Regions from separate parts of the Lutispora sp. QWL-02 genome, predicted to be linked through region 1. Evidence: a T-box and tRNA genes for the amino acid it is inferred to sense, from the RefSeq annotation. Region 1 holds a T-box; the other holds one or more tRNA genes.
What was found. The T-box of region 1 lies ahead of pheS (phenylalanine--tRNA ligase subunit alpha). A T-box ahead of a tRNA ligase gene usually reads a tRNA of that ligase, here a tRNA-Phe.

Region 1 (10,627 bases):
TTTTTAGCAGGGTAAATATCTATTGTACCTCCTACAACCTTTCCGGCATCCAGCGCTCCAACAAGATGGCAGGCTCTGTCCATCGCAAGGGATACGATCTCCATATCCAGACCCTTTTCAAACCTTGAAGAAGCCTCTGTCCTCAAGCCCAATTTTTTCGATGATAATCTTATATTAACCGCATCAAAATTAGCACATTCGAAAGCAATGGTTTTAGTATCTTCTTTAATTTCGGTGTTATAGCCGCCCATAATCCCTGCAATGCCTATTGCCTTCTTCCCATCTGCTATAACCAGGATTGAATCATCCAAATTTCTTTCATTTTCATCAAGAGTGGTGATCTTCTCATCCTTTTCCGCTCTTCTCACAACTATTTCTTTGTTTTCAAGCATATCAAGATCATAGGCATGCATCGGCTGCCCTGTTTCCAGCATAACGTAATTGGTTATATCAACTATGTTATTTATTGGCCTTACTCCAGCCTTTAAAAGTCTTTCCTGCATCCATGGAGGAGAGTTTTTTATCTTTACATCTTTTATCACCCGTATTGCAAATCTAGGGCATAAATCAGCATCCTTCACGCTGGCAGATATATAATCGGATGCTTCTCCATCCTTTACAGATATTGCGTCGCTGGGGTATTTCATTTTCAACCCAAAGGTTGCAGCAGCTTCTCTTGCTATGCCCAATATGCTAAGGCAATCCGGTCTGTTATTTGTAATCTCAAATTCGATTATTTTATCGTCCAGACCCAGTACTCGCTTAATATCTTTGCCGAGAGGGTATGCCTGGTCCAGTATATATATACCGTCAACCATATCAACGCCGCTTGGAAGGCTTTCTGCATCCAGTCCAAGCTCATCCGGCGAGCATAGCATGCCGTTTGATTCAAGACCCCTTAATTTGCCTCTCTTAATTTTTATACCGTTGGGCAAGCTGGCTCCATGAAGTGCAACGGGCACATAATCATTTTCTCTTATATTTGTTGCTCCGGTGATTATTTGGATAATTTCACCGCCTACATCGACCTTTGTCACCAATAGTTTATCTGCATCGGAATGAGTGCTGATTTCAAGTATCTTGCCGACAACAACCTTATCTATATTCTGGCCTACCTCTTCCACACCTTCAACCATGGAGCCGGACATGGTCATTCCGTCTGCAAATTCTTTTATATCCATATCTATATCAACATAATCTTTAAGCCATTTTATTGGTACAAGCATCTATATTCTCCCCTCCTAAAACTGATCTAAGAATCTCTTATCATTTTCAAACATAAGTCTTAAATCGGAAATATCATATTTCAACATTGTGATCCTATCCAATCCCATACCAAAGGCAAAACCGGAATATACTTCAGTGTCTATGCCGCAATTTGCAAGCACATTGGGGTGAACCATGCCTGCGCCCAATATTTCAATCCACCCGGTGTATTTGCATATGCGGCAGCCGGCTCCTCCGCAGGCAGAGCAAGTGCAATCCATCTCAGCACTGGGCTCAGTAAAAGGAAAATGGTGGGGCCTAAATTTGGTTTGAGTCTTTTCACCATATAACTTCTTAGCAAATATCTCTAAAGTACCCTTAAGATTCGCCATAGTTATTCCTTTGTCAACGACCAGGCCTTCTATTTGATGAAACATCGGTGAGTGTGTAGCATCGATCTCATCTGCTCTGTACACTCTGCCAGGTACAATAACTCTAATAGGCGGTTTTTGCTTTTCCATAGTCCTAACTTGGTTGGGGGAAGTTTGAGTCCTTAACAATAATTCTTCAGTTATATAAAATGTATCCTGCACATCTCTGGCAGGGTGATATTTGCTGTGATTAAGAGCATCAAAATTATAGTAAGCCTTCTCAATTTCCGGCCCTTCAACCACAGTAAAGCCCATTCCGATAAAAATATCCTCAATTTCATTTAATACCTTGGTCATCGGATGCCTGTTCCCCAGCTGCTTCTTTTTGCCGGGCATAGTAACATCTATAAATTCGCTGCGCAACCTCTTTTCCAGGTCTTTTCGCTTTAAACAATATGCTGTTTCCTCAATCTTGTCATTGATCTGATCTCTGACCTCGTTTGCCAGTTGACCCATGAGGGGCCTCTCCTCAGGGCTCAATTGTCCCATGCCGCGAAGCAGCTGAGTCAATTCTCCCTTTTTCCCAAGATATTTGATCCTGATTTCTTCAAGCTGCTGCGAATTTTCCACATTATCAATTTCGACAATGGATTCACTTTTAATCTTAGCCAGCTTATCTTTCATATATAAAACTCCTTTCAATAAATCATTCAACAAAAACAAAAAAACCTCAACCCCAAAGGGACGGAGGTTTCCGCGGTACCACCCTAATTGCCTTACGTACAGGCCACTCATAAATTAACGGTTAACACCGTCAGAGCTTACTGAATTTCAACTCTGAATCTCCGGACCGAACTTCAGATATATATGGTAAACGGTACTCCCAGCCATGGTACCATATCTCTTGTACCTTGATATAACCTACTTTTTCCTTCATTGACTTTCTTATCTAGTTTTGTATTCAGCTTATTCTGAATTATAACATATGGTATTCTTTATTACAATAATGGTAATTTTTTTTTAATCACCTTGCAAGCCTGTGCCTCATAATTTCATACATCAATATGGATGCGGCCACACCTGCATTTAAAGATTCCGCTCTGCCGATCATAGGTATGTTTACCTTTAAGCTTGCTTTATCCATAACAGCATCAGTCAGCCCCTTGGATTCATTTCCTACAATTATCACATTTTTGTCTTTATATCTGATATCATAGCAAGGCATACCGTCATGGGGAGCTGCGGCTAACGTCAAGGCCCCCACGCTTTCTAAAATTCCCATCACATGTTCAAAATCCATATCAGGAATGATGGACATATGGAATAAAGAGCCCATAGTTGACCTTATAGTTTTACCAGAATATATGTCCGCACAGCCTTTTGACAGAATAGCCATATCAAAGCCGCAGGCATCTGCAGTCCTGATTATAGTACCTACATTGCCCGGGTCCTGCACTTCTTCCAGCATTACAATATTGAAAGATTTCTGCTTGATGAGCGAGGTCATATCATAATCTCTCTTCTTTCCTATGCCTATTACCCCTTGAGAGGTTCTTGTTTCACTTATGTCTAGAAATAACTTTTTTTCCATCCCATAAACCGGAATTTTTCTTTTGGTACAGGTATCAATAATATATTGTATATCCGGATTGTACAAAGCTTCATCATGATAAAATACGTGGCCAATATCCGCATTATATCTTATAGCCTCCTGTAAGAGCTTAATGCCTTCCAATAAATACTCCCCGGCTGCATCTCTATATTTCTTTAATTGTAAAGATTTAGCATGCTTAATCACTTTATTCTGACTGCTGGTTATAATTTTCACTGCAATTCACCTTTAATCAATTTTTTTCTCTAATTTCAGCAAATCTTCGTTGCTTCCTACAACGACGAGTATATCCCCTGCCTCGATAGTGTCCTGGGCCCTTGGAGAAACATTTATGCTTCCGTTGTCATTATTATTTTTAATCGCTAAAACGTTAATGCCATACTTTGCTCTCAGGTTCAGGTCTTTTAGGTTTTCTCCAATCCATGAGGGAAATACTTCGAATTCAAGGAGGCTATAATCCGGCGATAACTCAATTATATCGAGTATATTTGTAGCAATAAGATTGTGAGCTACCCTTATGCCCATATCTCTTTCGGGAAAGACGACCCTATCGGCGCCAAGCTTTTTTAATACCTTGGCATGTACCTCATTTTGAGCCTTTGCTACAATATATTTCAAGCCCATTTCTTTAAGCATTAAGGTAGTTATTATGCTTGACTGAATATCATCGCCTATTGCAACGACGCCGACATCAAAATTTCTTACCCCCAGGGAGCGTAGTACGCTTTCATCTGTGGCATCGGCAGCAATAGCGTGAGTGACCTTATCCGATATCTTCTGGATCAATTCTTCATCCATATCAACAGCCAACACCTCATGTCCTATATCATATAGTCGTTTTGCAAGAGCGCCGCCAAAACGCCCTATTCCGATAACAACAAATTGTTTCATTATTAACCTCCTTAGCCCACCAATATTTTATCTTCTGGGTACTTTAGATTGCTTTTATGCCTGGATGCTCTTTGAGCCAGTGCCACTACCAAAGTCAGAGGTCCTACTCTTCCTGAAAACATCGTTGCAGATACTATTAGTTTGCCAATAAGGGAAAGATTCGGACTATAATTTAAACTTAATCCAACGGTTCCAAAAGCAGAGGCAGATTCATACATAAGAGTAAGGAAATCCGCATTCTCAGCGATGGATAGAATCATAGTTACGCCTGTGACAATAAACAAGCCTGCAGCAGTAACAGCGAGAGCCCTATAAACAATGGTTTTGGAAATCCTTTTTTCAAAAACCTCCGCATCTTCGCGCCCTGTGATTACAGATACTACAGTGAGGAAAAGTATCCCTGCAGTAGTAGTTTTAATACCTCCGGCCGTTGAACATGGAGAACCTCCGATAAACATCAATATTATGGTCAAAAATTTAGATGATGAAGTAAAGGCGGCATTATCAATTGTATTAAAACCTGCAGTTCTTGGAGACACAGAGTGAAACAGAGAGGAAAGAATCTTTCCTGACAAAGGTAAGCCCCCCATCGTGGCAGGGTTATTATATTCAATCATAAACAAGAATAATGCTCCGACAGTGATTAAAAATCCGGTTACGCTCAAAACCACCTTGCTGTGAAGAGATAATCTTCCAAAGCTCCTGTTGTTATATATGTCCATCCAAACGGTAAATCCTAACCCGCCGATTATGATCAACAGCATTGTGGTAAAGTTGATGACAGCATTATTTACATATGGGCTAAAACTCTTAAATCCGCCTATCAAATCAAAACCGGCATTGCAGAAAGCTGAAACGGAATGAAAAAGCCCCATGATCATACCCTTCTTCATTCCGAACTCAGGAACAAAAACTGTAGAATACATCACGGCTCCTGCAGCTTCAATTGTAAAGGTGGCTATAATAATGCTTTTAGTCAGCCTGACCAAGCCTTCAAGCTCATCCAGGTTTAAGGCTTCCTGCATCATAATTCTTTCCCTTAGTGTTATTCTCCTCCCAACAAGCAGCGATAATAAAGTTGACATGGTCATGAAGCCCAGCCCGCCAATTTGTATTAATGCAATTATAATCACCTGGCCAAAAGGGGTCCAATGTGTAGCAGTATCTACGACAACCAAACCCGTCACACAAACAGCAGATGTGGCTGTAAAAAGAGCATTTATGAAGCCAACACTATTTCCATCTTTCGAAGCCATCGGTAGGTTTAAAAGAATAGCCCCGGACAATATTATAGCAGCAAAGCCTATGACTAAAATTTGTGACGGTGATGCGTTAATTGACTTTTTAAGAAAGCTCAACTTTATAATATCTTTCACCTCTTACAGACGTCTTTTATGCTCTGTAATAATATAATTCATAATACTCATAATAAATATTCCTAGGTCCTCAGTTTGTTAATAATTATATATATTTTAAACTTTTCCACTAAACATTTCAATCTTGATCCTATATGCCAAAATAAGATCAAAGTCTTAAAAATGAAAAAGACCTTTCGGTCTTTTATGCATTTATTTTTTCTTTAGCTATATCGATCAATTTGGCAAAGCCTGCTTCGTCATTAATCGCCATTTCAGAAAGCATCTTTCTATTTATCTCAATGCCTGAAAGCTTAAGTCCATTTATGAATTTGCTATAGGATAATCCATTGTTTCTAGCTGCTGCATTTATTCTTGCTATCCATAGCTTTCTGAAATCTCTCTTTCTGAGCTTTCTCCCTATATAAGCAAATCTTAATGCTCTGATAACCGTTTCATTGGCTATTCTATATTTTTTGCTTCTGGCACCTACATAACCCTTAGCCAGTTTCAATGTTTTTCTACGTTTTTTATGGGCATTTACCGCTCTTTTTACTCTTGCCATGTTAATGCTGCCTCCTTATGGAATTATTTATATGGTACTAATTTTCTGATAATCTTTGCCTCAGCTGGGCTGGCATAGCCTGTTTTTCTAAGATTCCTTCTTCTCTTCGAAGTTTTCTTAGTCAAAATATGTTGTTTAAAAGCCTTAGCTCTTTTTACTTTTCCTGATTTAGTAAAGCTGAATCTTTTTGCCGAAGCTCTATGGGTTTTCATTTTTGGCATTACAAAGTCCTCCCTTTTCTACTATTGTTTAGGCGCTAAAGTTAAAGAAAGATTTTTACCTTCCAGTTTTGCCGGTTTTTCAATAACACAATAATCCTTCAAAATTTCATAAAAACGTTCCAGGGCTTTTTCACCGTATGCTACATGGTCTACTTCCCTGCCTCTGAATCTTATGGTCACTTTAACCTTGTCACCATCGTGTAAAAACTTTTGAGCATTTTTTGCTTTTACATTAAGATCATGTTCCTCTATCTTTGGAGAAAATCTTATTTCTTTGATGTTAACAACTTTTTGGTTTTTGCGAGCTTCTTTTTCTCTCTTGCTCTGTTCAAAAGTAAATTTGCCATAGTCCATTATCTTGCATACCGGCGGTTTAGCCTGCGGAGCTATCTTAACAAGGTCTAATTCTCTTTCCGCGGCAATTTCAAGAGCTTGCCTGGAAGACATTATCCCAAGCTGTTCTCCATTAACATCAACTACTCTTACCTCTTTATCTCTTATATCTTCGTTGATTTGAACATCCTTATTGTTACTTATAGTTGATCACCTCCATAATATAATTGGGCAGGTAGAAAAATCCACCTGCCCATAATAATCAATAAACATGGACTATTTTACCTTACCAGCATCACTGTAAGGTGAGAAGCGGACCTTCTACTTAAATGCAAATCAAATGCAAAAGCTTATAATAATTAATTAAATCTTTTATATATTGACTAATATAGGATAGCATTATGCATTAAGATTGTCAACATATAAATTAAATTTTTACTAGAGCTTTTCTTTTTCTTTAGCATTCATATATTTCTGCCAAGCATGAAGTACCAGTGATAATGCAATTACTCCATAGGCTATAAATGACCTGAAGTATTCGCCCATTTGTGCATCTCCAAACAAATTCTTACCTGCTGCTGGTGATACGGAAAACAAAGTATGGAACAAAATTGTACCTAAGATAGCTTGACCTATTGTTGCTTTGGTAACAGTAGCACCTCCGATAACCAAAGCAGCTACGGCAAACCTTCCAACCTGTTCATGTGCTGTGTAGGTTTGTAATGTTCCTATATTTTGAAGGAAGATAATCTGTCCCCATGCAGCCAGCACTGTAGACATAATCATGGCAATAATTCTTGTCTTATCAACATTGATTCCTGCCACATCTGCTATATGTATATCCTGGCCCAATGCCCTGAAATTCTGGCCCAGCTTTGTTTTAAGAATAAACTGATTAAAGACACATAGCAATCCAATAAGTATAAATGTAAAGACCGGTATCTTGACACCCATAATAGGAATATTGATTATATTATCCAAAGAGTTCTGAATAATATCTAACTCCAAGGCATTCTTTAATCCAATACCCCCCGGAAGTATTATTTGAGGATTGTTTACCGGTATGATAGTGCCCATAAATAGTAAGAACACCAATTGATATAAACCATTTGAGAAAAATCCCATAATTATTCCTGTGATCATTTCACGGCCTTTGGTCTTGTTCAAGATCTTACCTACTCCGTAACCGAAAAGAACGGCAAAAGGAGTAGCAAATGCAACCGCGGCAAGAAGCCCCAGTACGCCACCAATATTCATTATTATAATAAAAATAAGCCCTATCTGTCCGGCAATTGCCCCAACCACTATAGCAAAGTTAAGGCCCATCCCGGCCAGCACAGGAATTATCAGTGCAATTACCAGGAATAGATTCCTATTTAACCTTAGAATTACATCTGAAATAATATATTTTAAAGAGAGTTTAGATAAAACAGCACCCGCAATACATACTACTGCAAATAATAGTGGAACTGAATACTTGGACATAGCTGCCAATAGACTGAACTTATTTGCTTTTTTGCTGGCAATTTTAAATTCAGTATTCATTCTATTCGCCACCTCCTGCTTTCGTTAGAGCATATAATATAACTCCATTCTGGACAATAATTCTTACTACCTCAGACAAGCTGCCTATAGGTAACAAACCGTTAATAACCGGCAGCGATATTGCCAATAATGACTGAAAAATGATGACTCCTGATATAACATTTCCTATGCTTGCCTTTTTAATGCTTGCACCGCCTATCAGTATAGCAGAAATAGCCAAAAACGGCATATTTAACGGAGCAGTATATAATTGGATAAATCCATAGCTCTGGCCGTATACCAGTATGCCTACGGCTCCTAAAACCATAGATAATATTGTACCGATAGTTCTCTGTCTATCCACATTAATACCGGAAGCTTCGGCAAATTTCGGATTATCTCCTGCCGCCACCATGGCTGCTCCTGTCTTAGATCTTAGGAATAACCACATAAAAAAGCAACATAGCCCAAAGAACAAAATAGTTCCTATCGGTATAACTTGACCCATTATTTTTATGTTTCCAAGTTCATCCAATACTTTACCATATCTGTTTGTAAGAGAAATAGTAGATCTAAGTCCTTTTCCTCCTATAGCCCATATCATTTCAGGATTTTTAAAAGGTATGATCAACCAACCGATACACATAAGAGATACAACAGAGTATCCCATATAAGTGCCTACAGTCATTTCGTCACCCTTTACTCTATTTAGGATTATTGAATAGATCAATCCGGCAATAACTGAGATGGGAATTGCAATGAGTATTGCAGTCATAAAAGCAGACATACCTGTCATATTTAATTCTATTGATACACAGCCCGCTAATGCACCGCAAATCATTCCTATAGACAATGCAAAATTAGGTCCGGTTCCGGACACAATACACGGCACCATTGCCAATACTAATATGCTATTTTGCCCAATCCTTATCAATGCAGTACAGATCAACCCAAATATATCTTGCTTCAAAAAAAACGCTGTTATCAAAAGAAGTATTAAAAAAAGCGTACAATAGACTTTAGGATGTCCAAATCTTTCGATAGAATTCTTCCATAAATTCTTCATCTATATTACCTCCTTTGCATGCGCGCTAGGCTTGCCTGCCATCATGAGGCCAAAATCCACATCTGAGTCCTGAGGATCTAATATACCTTGCAGCTTTCCATCATATATCAATGCTATCCTATCGCATATCGATCTTAATTCGCCCAATTCACTTGAAGTCATTACTATTGTCATCCCCTGCTCTTCATTCAACTTAATCAATAAATCCAAAACCAGCTTCTTTGCACCGATATCTATACCTCTTGTAGGCTCCGATACAAACAATATCTCAGGTTCCAATGTCAAAGCCCTGGCAATGCAGACCTTTTGCTGGTTTCCACCGCTCAAGCGTCTTGTATACTGCGTAGGCCCTGTACATCTTATATCAAGATCCTTAATATACTTATTTGTATGTCTTCTTATCTTCTTTTCATCCATCATCTTAAATGCTTTTATTCCTAATAATGGCTTCAAAAAGCCATCCTTTATCTGCATGCTTGTCATTACAATATTCATTTCTATAGAAGTATCCAGAAGCAATCCAACACCCCTTCTATCCTCCGAAACAAAAGCAAGCTTATTTTCTATAGATTTCCTGGGGTTGTTCAGCTCAATAAGCTGTCTATTTTTGTAAACTTCTCCCGTTGACCTGTATAATCCCATAATTCCATTGGCCAAGCCTATTTTCCCCTGCCCCGCCAATCCGCCGATTCCCAGTATCTCACCTCTTCTTATATCCAGGCTTACCCCTTTTACGCTTTCTCCGGGCATATATACATAAAGATCCTTTATGGACATAATAGCATCTTCACTGTCACTTGAGTTTCTGTTATTTGTTCTCTCAATTCTTTCTATCTTTCGGCCGACCATTAGCTGAGCAATCTTCTCCATAGTCGTATCTTCCTTAGCCATTGAAGCTACCTGCTCACCATCGCGAAGAATTGAAATGGTGTCTGCAACCGCAATGACCTCGTCAAGCCTATGAGTAATAAATAATATGCCAATACCTTTTGCCGCAAGCCTTTTCATAGCTTTCAGAAGCTTCTCCGCTTCACTTTCCGCCAGTACAGCCGTGGGCTCATCAAATACCAGCAGCTTAATATTCTCTTTGTCGATCTCTCTTGCAATTTCTACAAACTGCATATAGCCTACCGGCAGTCCTGCAATGGGCAGCCAATCATCTACAGTCATTCCTAACTCCTTCAATGCTTTGCGAGCATCTTTTCTCATGGCTTCTATATCCAATGTTTTCAACATCGGGCTTATAAGTTTGCTTACAGGGTTCGCCTTAAGTATCTCACGATTTAACTTTATATTCTCCGTAATCGTAAAACCCGGCATCAGCATGAACTCTTGGTGCACCATACCTATACCTAATTCTATAGCATCATTGGGTGATTTAATGTCAATCTCTTTTCCATCCAGTAAAACCTTGCCTTTATAGCCGCCCGTATTCTTTATTACAGGCATGCCGAAAATAATATTCATAAGGGTAGACTTTCCG
Region 2 (10,627 bases), 190 kb from region 1:
TCTCTGAATTATCCTGGTCGAGAATAGAACATCCTTCTGAAGTTGTTAAACCTGGCGATAAAGTAGAAGTTGTGATACTGTCTTTAGACAGCAATAAAAATAAAATCTCTTTAGGTCTTAAGCAGACAAAGCCGGAGCCGTGGACTACAGTGGAAGGCAAATATAACACAGGAGATATTGTTAATGTCAGGATATTAAGATTTGCAGCCTTTGGAGCTTTTGCCGAGGTCGAACCGGGGATTGACGGACTTATACACATATCCCAGATATCTGACAAAAGAATAGGCAAGCCTTCGGACGTGTTAACTATAAATCAAGTGGTAAAGGCTAAAATTGTAGATATTAATATCCCGGAAAGAAAGCTTAGCCTGAGTTTAAAGGAAATAGAAGAGTAAAGACATGCCAATCTGTATTTCATACAGATTGGCATTATTTTTTTGGAAAAATAAAAATTTCATGTATTTTTTTTAAGATTATGCAGATAATAGTTAATGACCTCACAAAATACATTGAGACCCCCTTTACATTCTGTTTTCGTGATATGTAACATATCACGACTTTTTTTTATGTTATTTTTATGTTAGAATTGGTTCAATGACTATAATATTTGATAAGGAGTATATAGATGCTTACAGGATATGAAAAATTCAAAGAGAAGATATTTAAGCTTACCGGTATAGATTTATCGTGCTATAAGGAAAGACAGATGAAAAGAAGAATTGATTCCCTGATTTCCAGAAACAGCTTTAATGATTATGATACATACTATAATGCACTTTTGCAGGACTCCCATTTGTTCAATGAATTTATCAATTATTTGACCATTAATGTATCAGAATTTTATAGAAATCCTGCCCAATGGGAGGTTTTGGAGAAAGAAATAATTCCACGGCTATTAGAAAATAGGAAGACCTTAAAGATATGGAGTGCAGCATGCTCTACAGGAGAAGAGCCTTATTCTTTGGTCATGCTGATGACAAAATTTATGAAGCTTGAAAATATCAGTATTTATGCTACAGATATTGACGATGATGCTATAAATAAAGCAAAAATGGGGGTTTATAATGAAAAAAGCCTGGCAAATCTGCCAGATGGATTTGTCAGCAAGTTTTTCATAAAAAATTTAAACACTTATAAAATAAAAGACGAAATTAAAAAATGCGTAGAATATAGAAAACATAATCTGTTGATGGACAAGTACCCCGAAAACTGTGATCTGATCATATGCAGGAATGTGCTGATATATTTTACTGAAGAAGCTAAAAACAATATATACACCCGGTTCAGCAAAGCACTAAGCTCAAACGGAATACTATTTGTAGGAAGCACAGAGCAGATCATTATGGCTCAAAGATATAATATGGAGCCATTGAAAAATTTTTTTTATAAGCTGATATAGAAGTCAATCACATATCAAAATAAATAAAAAAACAGAGATAGCTCTGTTTTTTGCTTTTATATGGTGCCTTGGGGCGGAATCGAACCACCGACACGAGGATTTTCAGTCCTCTGCTCTACCGACTGAGCTACCAAGGCATTTATGGTGGGCCTTCAGGGACTCGAACCCCGGACCAACCGGTTATGAGCCGGTTGCTCTAACCAACTGAGCTAAAGGCCCTTTGAAACGACAGTTCTGATTTTACTATAAATTTTGCCCTATGTCAATATTATTATCTTAAAATTTTTTGATATAAGGCTTTAATGATTATATCTTTCCGCAACACGAAATATAATGTAATGAGCACTGAGCTAACCCGCTCTAAGGCGAGCGCCAAAGAGCGGCGAAATCTTGTTCAATAATAAGTATAGGAGCTGATATATTTGAATCTTGCATTAAAACACATATATGAATCATCAAATATGGTCTTTTTAGAACAAATGGAAGTCAATAAGATATTGAAAAATTATGATTTAAATATCATTGACGTTGAAAAAATAAGGAGCATTTACATGGTAGCTGCGGAGGAAGGCTTTTATTGCCTAAAAAAAATAGGAAACGGAGAAAAAAGGGCCATAAAGAGCATAAGCATCATGAACCATCTTAAAGCCCAAGGCTTTAACAAGGTTACAAATCCATTATATTGTTCTTCAGGAGAGGTGCTTGTTAAGAGAAAATCCTCCTCCTATTATTTAGCAGATTGGATTGATGCAGCAGAAGTAGACTTTGATAATATTGGAGACATTATGGAGAGCGTACGCCTATTGGCCGAGTTTCATAATAAGGCTAAGGGCTTTCAAACAAAGATAATTAAGCTTGAAAGTAACATAGGAAAGCTGCCCAAATTGTACAATGAAAAAACATATTTTCTTAACAACATAAAGGAAAGCCTTGATAGGAAATCAGATAAGAACAGCTTTGATATTCTATACCATGAAAATATGGATTATTACATTCATCAGGCTCAGCTCGCGGCAAACATTTTAAAAAACTCGGATTATGACAGGCTATGCGAAAAAAATAAAAATGAACTATATATATGTCATGATAGCTTCTATTATCAAAATATCCTAAAGGATGAACAAAACAACTACTATTTGATAGATCTGGAAAGTTGTCTGTATGATTTGCCACTAGTTGATTTGGGTAAATTTCTAAGGAGAATCATGGCAAATAAAAAATATTTATGGGATTTTGATTTATGCAGAAGCATGCTATTTGAGTACAGAAATGTAAGGAAATTGGATGAAAAAGAATATAAGATAATATTATCTATGCTTGTTTTTCCTTATAAATTTTATAAATTGGGCAGAAAAAAATATTTAAAAAAGAAAAAGTGGAAAAATGAACGATTTTTAAGAAAACTAAATAGAATATTAGAATATAAAGAACAGAAAGAAAGATTTATAGAATCCTATATTGAATATTATGATATCAAGCTTTAATGGTCGGGGCAACAGGATTTGAACCTGCGGCCTCTTGGTCCCGAACCAAGCGCGCTACCAAGCTGCGCCATGCCCCGATTCTGTGTGTTATGTGAGCACTTATTATTCAAGTCTCCAATTTATGAAGCCTTTTTTATAATATACTCAAAAAGAGTTAAAGTCAATACCATAATCGCAAATTATGAAATAATTATAAAAAGAAGGATATTAGATTATTTAGAAGAATATAAAAATTAATATTAAATATGCTGCCCGCATTAATACATATTTGGAGGTTTATTTATGAAGCTTAGTTTTTATGGCGCTGCTGAGATGGTAACAGGATCATGCTATCTATTAGATACCGACAAGCATAAAATACTTATTGATTGCGGCATGTTTCAAGGTGATGCTGATTCAGAGGATCTAAATAGAAATATGTTTGATTTTGAGCCATCAAAAATTGATTTTCTTTTATTGACTCATGCTCACATAGATCACAGCGGAAGAATACCGCTGCTAGCAAAAAAAGGCTTTAACGGAGAGATTTTAGCTACAAAGGCTACTAAGGAATTATGCACTATAATGCTGCCTGACAGCGGATATATCCAAGAGATGGAAACGGAATGGACCAATAGAAAAAGACTGAGAGCCGGCAGACCTTTGATTGAACCCCTTTACACCGCCGCTGATGCTGAGGACTCCTTAAAATACTTTAGGGCGATTAACTATGATGAAATAATCGAAATAACTGAGGAAATTAAAATCAGATATAAGGATGCCGGGCATATACTTGGTTCGGCTATAATCGAATTATGGGTAAAGGAAAAAGGCGAAACAGTAAAGCTCGTATTTTCAGGAGACTTAGGCAATAAAGATATGCCTATAATGAAAAATCCGTCATTAATCGATGAAGCGGATTATTTAATCATGGAGGCAACATACGGCAACAAAGCTCATGATAATGCAAGGAACAATATATTGTTTCTTCTTGATATAATCATAAATACAATCGAAAATGGCGGCAACATAGTTATACCTTCCTTTGCCGTAGGGAGAACACAAGAAATTTTATATATGTTAAATATGATGAAGGAAAGCGAATTTTCTAAAATAAAAAGCATACCTGTATATGTGGATAGCCCATTGGCGATCAATGCTACCAATGTATTTCTAAATAATCAGGATTTATTTGACGATGATACTAAGTCTTTGATAAAAGTGGGAGATAATCCTTTTGAATTTCCAAACCTTGTTTTTACTAAAACAGCAGAAGAATCAAAGGCCATAAATTTTCATGAAGGGAGCTGCATAATAGTTTCTGCCAGCGGCATGTGTGACGCAGGCAGGATAAAGCATCATCTCAAGCATAACCTCTGGAGAGGAAATTCAAGTGTGGTCTTTGTAGGATATCAAGCTAAGGGGACCCTCGGCAGAAAAATCTTGGAAGGTCAAAAAAAGATAAAAATATTCGGAGAAGATATCTACGTAAATTGTAAAATTTATAATTTAAATGGTCTATCAGGGCATGCCGATAAAAATGGGCTTATAGATTGGTTCTCATCTTTTACAAAAAAGCCTGCAAAAATATTTTTGACTCATGGTGAAGAAGATTCCTTGAAGGAACTTTCTCAAATATTGCAGGATAAATTTGATTCTAAAGCAGAGATCGCTCATATGGGTGAAACTATTGAAATAGAATCTTCAACTGACTCTATAGTCAATATGCCTGAAAAATATTATGCAGAAGATAATAGGCTGGAAATGCTATTGGATGACATCAGAACCATGATGTATGCATTAAAAGAAGCGACTACTGGCGATGAGAAGCTTGCTGATCGAAGCAAGGCCATAATATTGACTAAAAAAATAGAAAATATATTATCCGGTCTTGAAGATATAGACAATGTTATGAAAAGCTGATTGCGATGCATTTTACCATCGACTAATATTATTAAAGCATTTGAGAAAAATAATGATAAAGAAATATTATTGAAGGTGATCAAATGCTTAACAATTTCAAAAATGAAGAACTGGTAAAAGTTCAGGGTAGGCTGTTTCCAGTTGTGGGAGGCAGGCTAAGACTTGCTCATGAGGATAATGCCAATCTCAGCATAGAAACAAAAGTCATTTCATATGATACTGAGGTAGCAATAATTCATGCCATGGTTAAAACAGAAAAAGGGATATTCAACGGCTTGGGCAATGCTTCTGTCAAGAGAGACAGAGTCTTATCAAATGCAATTTTGGAATTAGCTGAAACGAGAGCCATAGCCAGGGCTTTAAGATTTGCCGGATACGGCGTCGAATACACTGGCTTTGAAGAGGTGGAAAGCCAAAATGAAAGCGATGAAAAGGAAACAGCTTCAAAAACACAGCTTACGGACATTTTTGCATTTGCAAGAAGTGCGAACATATCTAACGAAGATTTAAAAGAATTGATCATAAGCACAACGGGCAAAGAATATACTAAGGATTTGACGAAAAAAGAAGCAAAGGCTATAATAAGCATTCTTGCAAAAAGGAAAGATGAAAATAATAGAGATGTAATAATGTGAGCCATTAGTATATAAATGTATGTGTTTTCTGTTGTATGTATAAAAATTCTATAGTATAATTAACTAAATGATAAGTCAACGGCAGACACGCGTCCCCTTATTGCGTACAAATCAACGCAATGTACATTTGAAAATACACAATCTATGCTTTCATAAATATAAATCAGATTCTCCATGTTTGACTGATGCTTTATATAAAAGGCTTCAATTAAACAATTAGAATAAATGAAGCCTTTACGATTGCATATAACGGAAAGTGTAAATCGATGAAAGCAATACTTTCCTATGCATTATGATAATAAGCTTCCTGAAATATGGAAGCTTATTTAAATAAATCAATAAAAAAACAGGTGGTGAATATATGATTAATATGACATTGGACATGTTCATGCAACATTTAGCCAATGGTATATCCTTAGGTAGCCTTTATGCACTTATTGCCATAGGTTATACTATGGTTTATGGAATTTTAAGGTTAATAAATTTTGCACATGGCGATATTTTTATGATGGCTACATATTTTGCTTTTTTCGGCGTGCTGTTTGGCATGAAATGGTATTTTGCTTTTCCAGTCACAATTATACTTACCGCTTTACTGGGCATGCTAGTTGAGGTATTAGCCTACAGGAGTCTAAGGGATGCCCCTAAAATTTCAATTTTGATATCTGCTATAGGCGCATCTTTTCTTATCGAAAATCTTGCAATAGTTATTTTTGGCGGAAGGCCAAAAGCTTTCCCGACTCCTCCAATTCTTACGTCTGTAGTGCAAATGGGCAATATTTCTGTTCAAAGATTGACGTTTATGATACCGATCGTTACGGTAGTATTGCTTTTGGCCCTATCATATTTGATCAATAAAACTAAAACAGGAATGGCTATGAGAGCGGTTTCAAAAGACCATGAAACGGCCAGGCTTATGGGAGTTAATGTAGATAGAACAATTTCAGTCACTTTTGGTATAGGATCTGCGTTAGCTGCCATAGGAGGAATAATGTGGGGATTAAAGTTTCCCCAAATACAACCTTTGATGGGTGTAATGCCAGGCCTGAAATGCTTTATAGCTGCAGTTATTGGCGGAATTGGAAGCATTTCAGGCGCTGTTGCCGGCGGATTTATTCTAGGTATCGGTGAGATTATGTTGGTTGCCTTTTTTCAAAGCTTAACCGGATATAGAGATGCTTTTGCATTTATACTCCTTATAGTCATACTCCTCTTTAAGCCAACTGGCATAATGGGAGAAAAAATTTCGGAGAAGGTGTAGATTATGAAAAAAAGAAATTATTTTCTTACAAGCATATCATTGATCTTGCTGATAGTGTTTATATATTATGCAGATAAAAATTTTGACGCTTATATAGTAAGGATCCTTAATCTATGTGCCATCTATACTGTTTTAGGTCTTAGCATGAACTTGATCAATGGATTTACCGGACTTTTCTCGTTAGGCCACGCAGGTTTTATGGCTGTTGGTGCTTATGTAACTGCCATACTTACTCTTTCAGTTAATGCCAAAATTCAAAACTTTTTTCTAAAGCCGATAGCAGCTCCGCTAAGCAATGTTGTTTGGCCGTTTTTCCCTTCTCTTTTGTTGGGAGGAGCTTTAACAGCAATGGTAGGGTTCCTGATCGGGGCTCCTGCTCTCAGATTGAAAGGAGATTACCTGGCTATTGCTACGCTGGGCTTTGCAGAGATCATAAGGGTCATCTTCACCAATACTCAAACTATTACAAATGGTGCGTTAGGTTTAAAAGGCATACCTGCATATACAAATTTGTGGTGGAGTTTTGGTACTGCCGTTTTTACAATTTTCATAATGATATTGTTGATCAACAGCAGTTATGGGAGGGCTTTCAAAGCGATCAGAGAAGATGAGATCGCTGCAGAAAGCATGGGAGTAGATTTATTTAAGCATAAGGTGTTAGCTTTTACTATTGGAGCTTTTTTTGCAGGAATCGGCGGAGGGCTCTTGGGAAATCTTTTAGGTACTATAGATCCTTTGATGTTTAGATTTACTTTGACATTTAATATTTTATTGATTATAGTATTAGGAGGCATCGGGAGCATTACAGGAACAGTGATATCAGCATTTGTAGTGACTATCTCCCAAGAAGCTCTGCGTTTCCTTGACCAGTCCATGGATTTCGGCTTTATTGTAATACCAGGAGTTGCAGGCATGAGAATGGTAGTGTTCTCCATACTGCTGATGCTGGTAGTGCTATTTTATAGGCACGGACTCATGGGAACCAATGAGTTTAGCTGGGATAAGTTTTTAAATTTTATATCTTTTAAAAAACCTCTGTTAAAAGGAGGTAAAGAATGATGGAAATTCTCAAAACCAATAATATTACAATGCAATTTGGCGGCTTGACCGCTGTTAAAGATTTTAACCTGACACTAAACAAAGGGGAAATTGTTGCGTTAATCGGTCCCAACGGAGCAGGAAAAACGACTGCATTCAATATGATAACAGGCGTATATAAGCCTACAAAAGGAAAAATATTTTATAAAGGCAATGATATAACTCAGCTGTCCCCTCATCAGATAACTAAATCAGGGATAGCCAGGACATTCCAAAACATCAGGCTTTTTAAAGATTTGAGCGTGCTGGATAATGTATTGATTGCCAATCATCTTCATATAAAATCCAATGTATTTGAGGCACTGCTAAGATTGCCAAAATATAAGAATGAAAACAGAAGGATGATCAATAAATCTCTGGAGCTATTGGAAATCGTGGGCTTATCAGATGAGAAGAACGAGAAATCCAGCTCTTTGCCATATGGAAAACAACGCAGGCTTGAAATCGCCAGGGCATTAGCCACAAAACCTGAGCTATTGCTGTTGGATGAGCCGGCAGCCGGCATGAATCCTAAAGAAACAGAAGACCTTACAAGATTTATCAAGACGATAAGAGATGACTTTAAGCTTACAATCTTCATGATAGAGCATCATATGCAAGTGGTAATGGGAATATCCGAAAGAATATATGTTTTTGATTATGGAATTACTATCGCTCACGGCAGCCCAAAGGAAATACAGAATAATCAAAGAGTCATTGAGGCCTATTTGGGGGTGGAAGACAATGCTTAAGGTTGAAAACTTGGTCGTCGCATATGGGGGTATTGAGGCATTAAAGGGCATAAGCCTTGAAGTTGAAGAAGGAAAAATTGTCACATTGGTTGGTGCCAACGGTGCTGGAAAAAGTACTGCTTTGAGGACAATAACCGGGCTTGTAAAGCCAAAGAGCGGCTCTATAACATATAATGGCATCAATTTGCTGAATATGAAAACTCAGGATATAGTAAAGATGGGAATAACATTAGTGCCTGAGGGAAGAAGAATATTTCCAAACCTTACAGTGCTGGAAAACCTAAAATTAGGTGCTTTTTTCAGAAAAGATGTCAATAATACAAATAATGATCTGGATTGGGTTTACAGCCTATTTCCAAGGTTAAAGGAAAGGTATTGGCAGATGGCCGGCACCCTGTCAGGTGGAGAACAGCAAATGCTGGCTGTAGGCAGAGCCCTGATGTCAAAACCTAAGCTTATGATGATGGATGAACCGTCCCTTGGCTTAGCACCATTGATTGTAAAAGATATATTTAGTATAATTAAAGAAATCCATAATCAGGGTGTTACGATACTCCTGGTCGAACAAAATGCAAATGCTGCACTTCATGCAGCGGATATTGGATATGTAATAGAAACAGGGCAAATAAAACTAAAAGGCGAAGGCCAGGCTCTCCTCAATAATGATGAAATAAGGAAGGCCTACCTGGGTGAGAATGTTGCTAATTAAACAGAGGTAGATATTTTATGATAAAAAAAGAAAACACTCATATTTCAACTGAAGAGTTGATGAGACAAAATGATATTGCTCAAAGAATAAAAGCAAATAATGCTAACGAATATAATAATACAGGGAAGATAAAATATGCCCGAATTATTACCTATGGTTGTCAGCAAAATAATTCGGATTCTGAAAAATTAAAGGGTATATTAAAAAGCATGGGCTATTCACATACTGATAATAATGAAAAGGCAGATGTTATTCTGTTTAACACTTGCTGCGTGAGAGAAAATGCAGAGTTTAAGCTATATGGAAATATTGGTGCCTTAAAAAATTTAAAAGCATCAAAGCCGGGAATGGTAATCGGCATATGTGGTTGTATGATGCAGCAAAAACACGCTGTGGATATGATAAAGCGAAAATATAAACATGTAGACTTGATATTCGGAACTCATAATATATATAAATTTCCTGAGTTATTTGAAAAAGCTCTGCATGAAAAATATACCCTTATAGATATAATGGACTCTGACGGAGTCATAGTGGAAAATCTTCCTATAGAGAGGGATGAAAAGCATAAAGCTTGGATTACCATTATGTATGGCTGTAACAATTTCTGCTCCTATTGTATAGTTCCATACGTAAGGGGAAGGGAGAGAAGCCGCAATCCGGAAGATATAATAGATGAGCTATCTAGGCTTTCTTATGATGGATGTAAAGAAGTAATGCTATTAGGTCAAAATGTAAACTCTTATGGAAAAGATCTTGATATAAACTTTGATTTTGCGGATCTTTTATATAAAGTTAACGAGATCAAAGGCATAGAGCGGATCAGATTTATGACCTCCCATCCCAAGGATATATCAGATAAGCTGATAACGGCAATGAAAGAATGTGATAAGGTATGCGAGCATTTGCATCTGCCTTTCCAGGCTGGAAGCGACAGAGTATTGAAATCTATGAACAGGGTATATAGTAAAGAAGAATATCTTGAAAAAGTTGCCAAAGTTAAAAAAGCAATTCCCGGCATAGCATTGACGACAGATATCATCGTTGGTTTCCCCGGAGAGACCGATGAAGACTTTGAAGAAACCCTTGATGTGGTTAGAAAGGTCAGATTTGATCAAGCATTTACCTTTATATACTCAAAAAGAGAAGGTACTCCTGCGGCAAAACTGGCAAACCAGATCAGTGAAGAGAGAAAGCATATAAATTTTGATAAGCTGGTAGAAGTACAAAATAAAATTTCCCGAGAGATAAATGGTGACTATAAGGATAATGTTTATGAGGTTCTTGTGGATGGCCCCAGCAAAACCAATAAAGATATAATGACAGGGAGGACCAGAACCGGCAAAATCGTCAATTTTAAAGGGGATAAAGCACAAATAGGCGATTTGGTTTATGTAAAAATTACTGA

Region 2: it has a tRNA-Phe gene. The T-box ahead of pheS (phenylalanine--tRNA ligase subunit alpha) is inferred to sense a tRNA for this amino acid. The anticodon was not compared.

What each region holds. Positions count from the first base shown of each region.
Region 1 is NZ_CM177762.1:2,534,503-2,545,129, reverse strand. It holds gene pheT (phenylalanine--tRNA ligase subunit beta) at 1-1,226, opposite strand, end outside; gene pheS (phenylalanine--tRNA ligase subunit alpha) at 1,242-2,261, opposite strand; T-box leader at 2,315-2,523, opposite strand; gene AC4HCY_RS11875 (TrmH family RNA methyltransferase) at 2,602-3,405, opposite strand; gene AC4HCY_RS11870 (potassium channel family protein) at 3,418-4,080, opposite strand; gene AC4HCY_RS11865 (TrkH family potassium uptake protein) at 4,092-5,438, opposite strand; gene rplT (50S ribosomal protein L20) at 5,641-6,000, opposite strand; gene rpmI (50S ribosomal protein L35) at 6,024-6,221, opposite strand; gene infC (translation initiation factor IF-3) at 6,243-6,758, opposite strand; gene AC4HCY_RS11845 (ABC transporter permease subunit) at 6,993-8,099, opposite strand; gene AC4HCY_RS11840 (ABC transporter permease subunit) at 8,101-9,144, opposite strand; gene AC4HCY_RS11835 (sugar ABC transporter ATP-binding protein) at 9,145-10,627, opposite strand, start outside.
Region 2 is NZ_CM177762.1:2,727,384-2,738,010, forward strand. It holds gene AC4HCY_RS12815 (bifunctional 4-hydroxy-3-methylbut-2-enyl diphosphate reductase/30S ribosomal protein S1) at 1-395, shown strand, start outside; gene AC4HCY_RS12820 (CheR family methyltransferase) at 626-1,399, shown strand; tRNA gene AC4HCY_RS12825 (tRNA-Phe) at 1,461-1,536, opposite strand; tRNA gene AC4HCY_RS12830 (tRNA-Ile) at 1,542-1,618, opposite strand; gene AC4HCY_RS12835 (CotS family spore coat protein) at 1,822-2,883, shown strand; tRNA gene AC4HCY_RS12840 (tRNA-Pro) at 2,884-2,960, opposite strand; gene AC4HCY_RS12845 (MBL fold metallo-hydrolase) at 3,166-4,785, shown strand; gene AC4HCY_RS12850 (hypothetical protein) at 4,869-5,420, shown strand; gene AC4HCY_RS12855 (branched-chain amino acid ABC transporter permease) at 5,791-6,681, shown strand; gene AC4HCY_RS12860 (branched-chain amino acid ABC transporter permease) at 6,685-7,740, shown strand; gene AC4HCY_RS12865 (ABC transporter ATP-binding protein) at 7,740-8,510, shown strand; gene AC4HCY_RS12870 (ABC transporter ATP-binding protein) at 8,503-9,219, shown strand; gene miaB (tRNA (N6-isopentenyl adenosine(37)-C2)-methylthiotransferase MiaB) at 9,237-10,627, shown strand, end outside.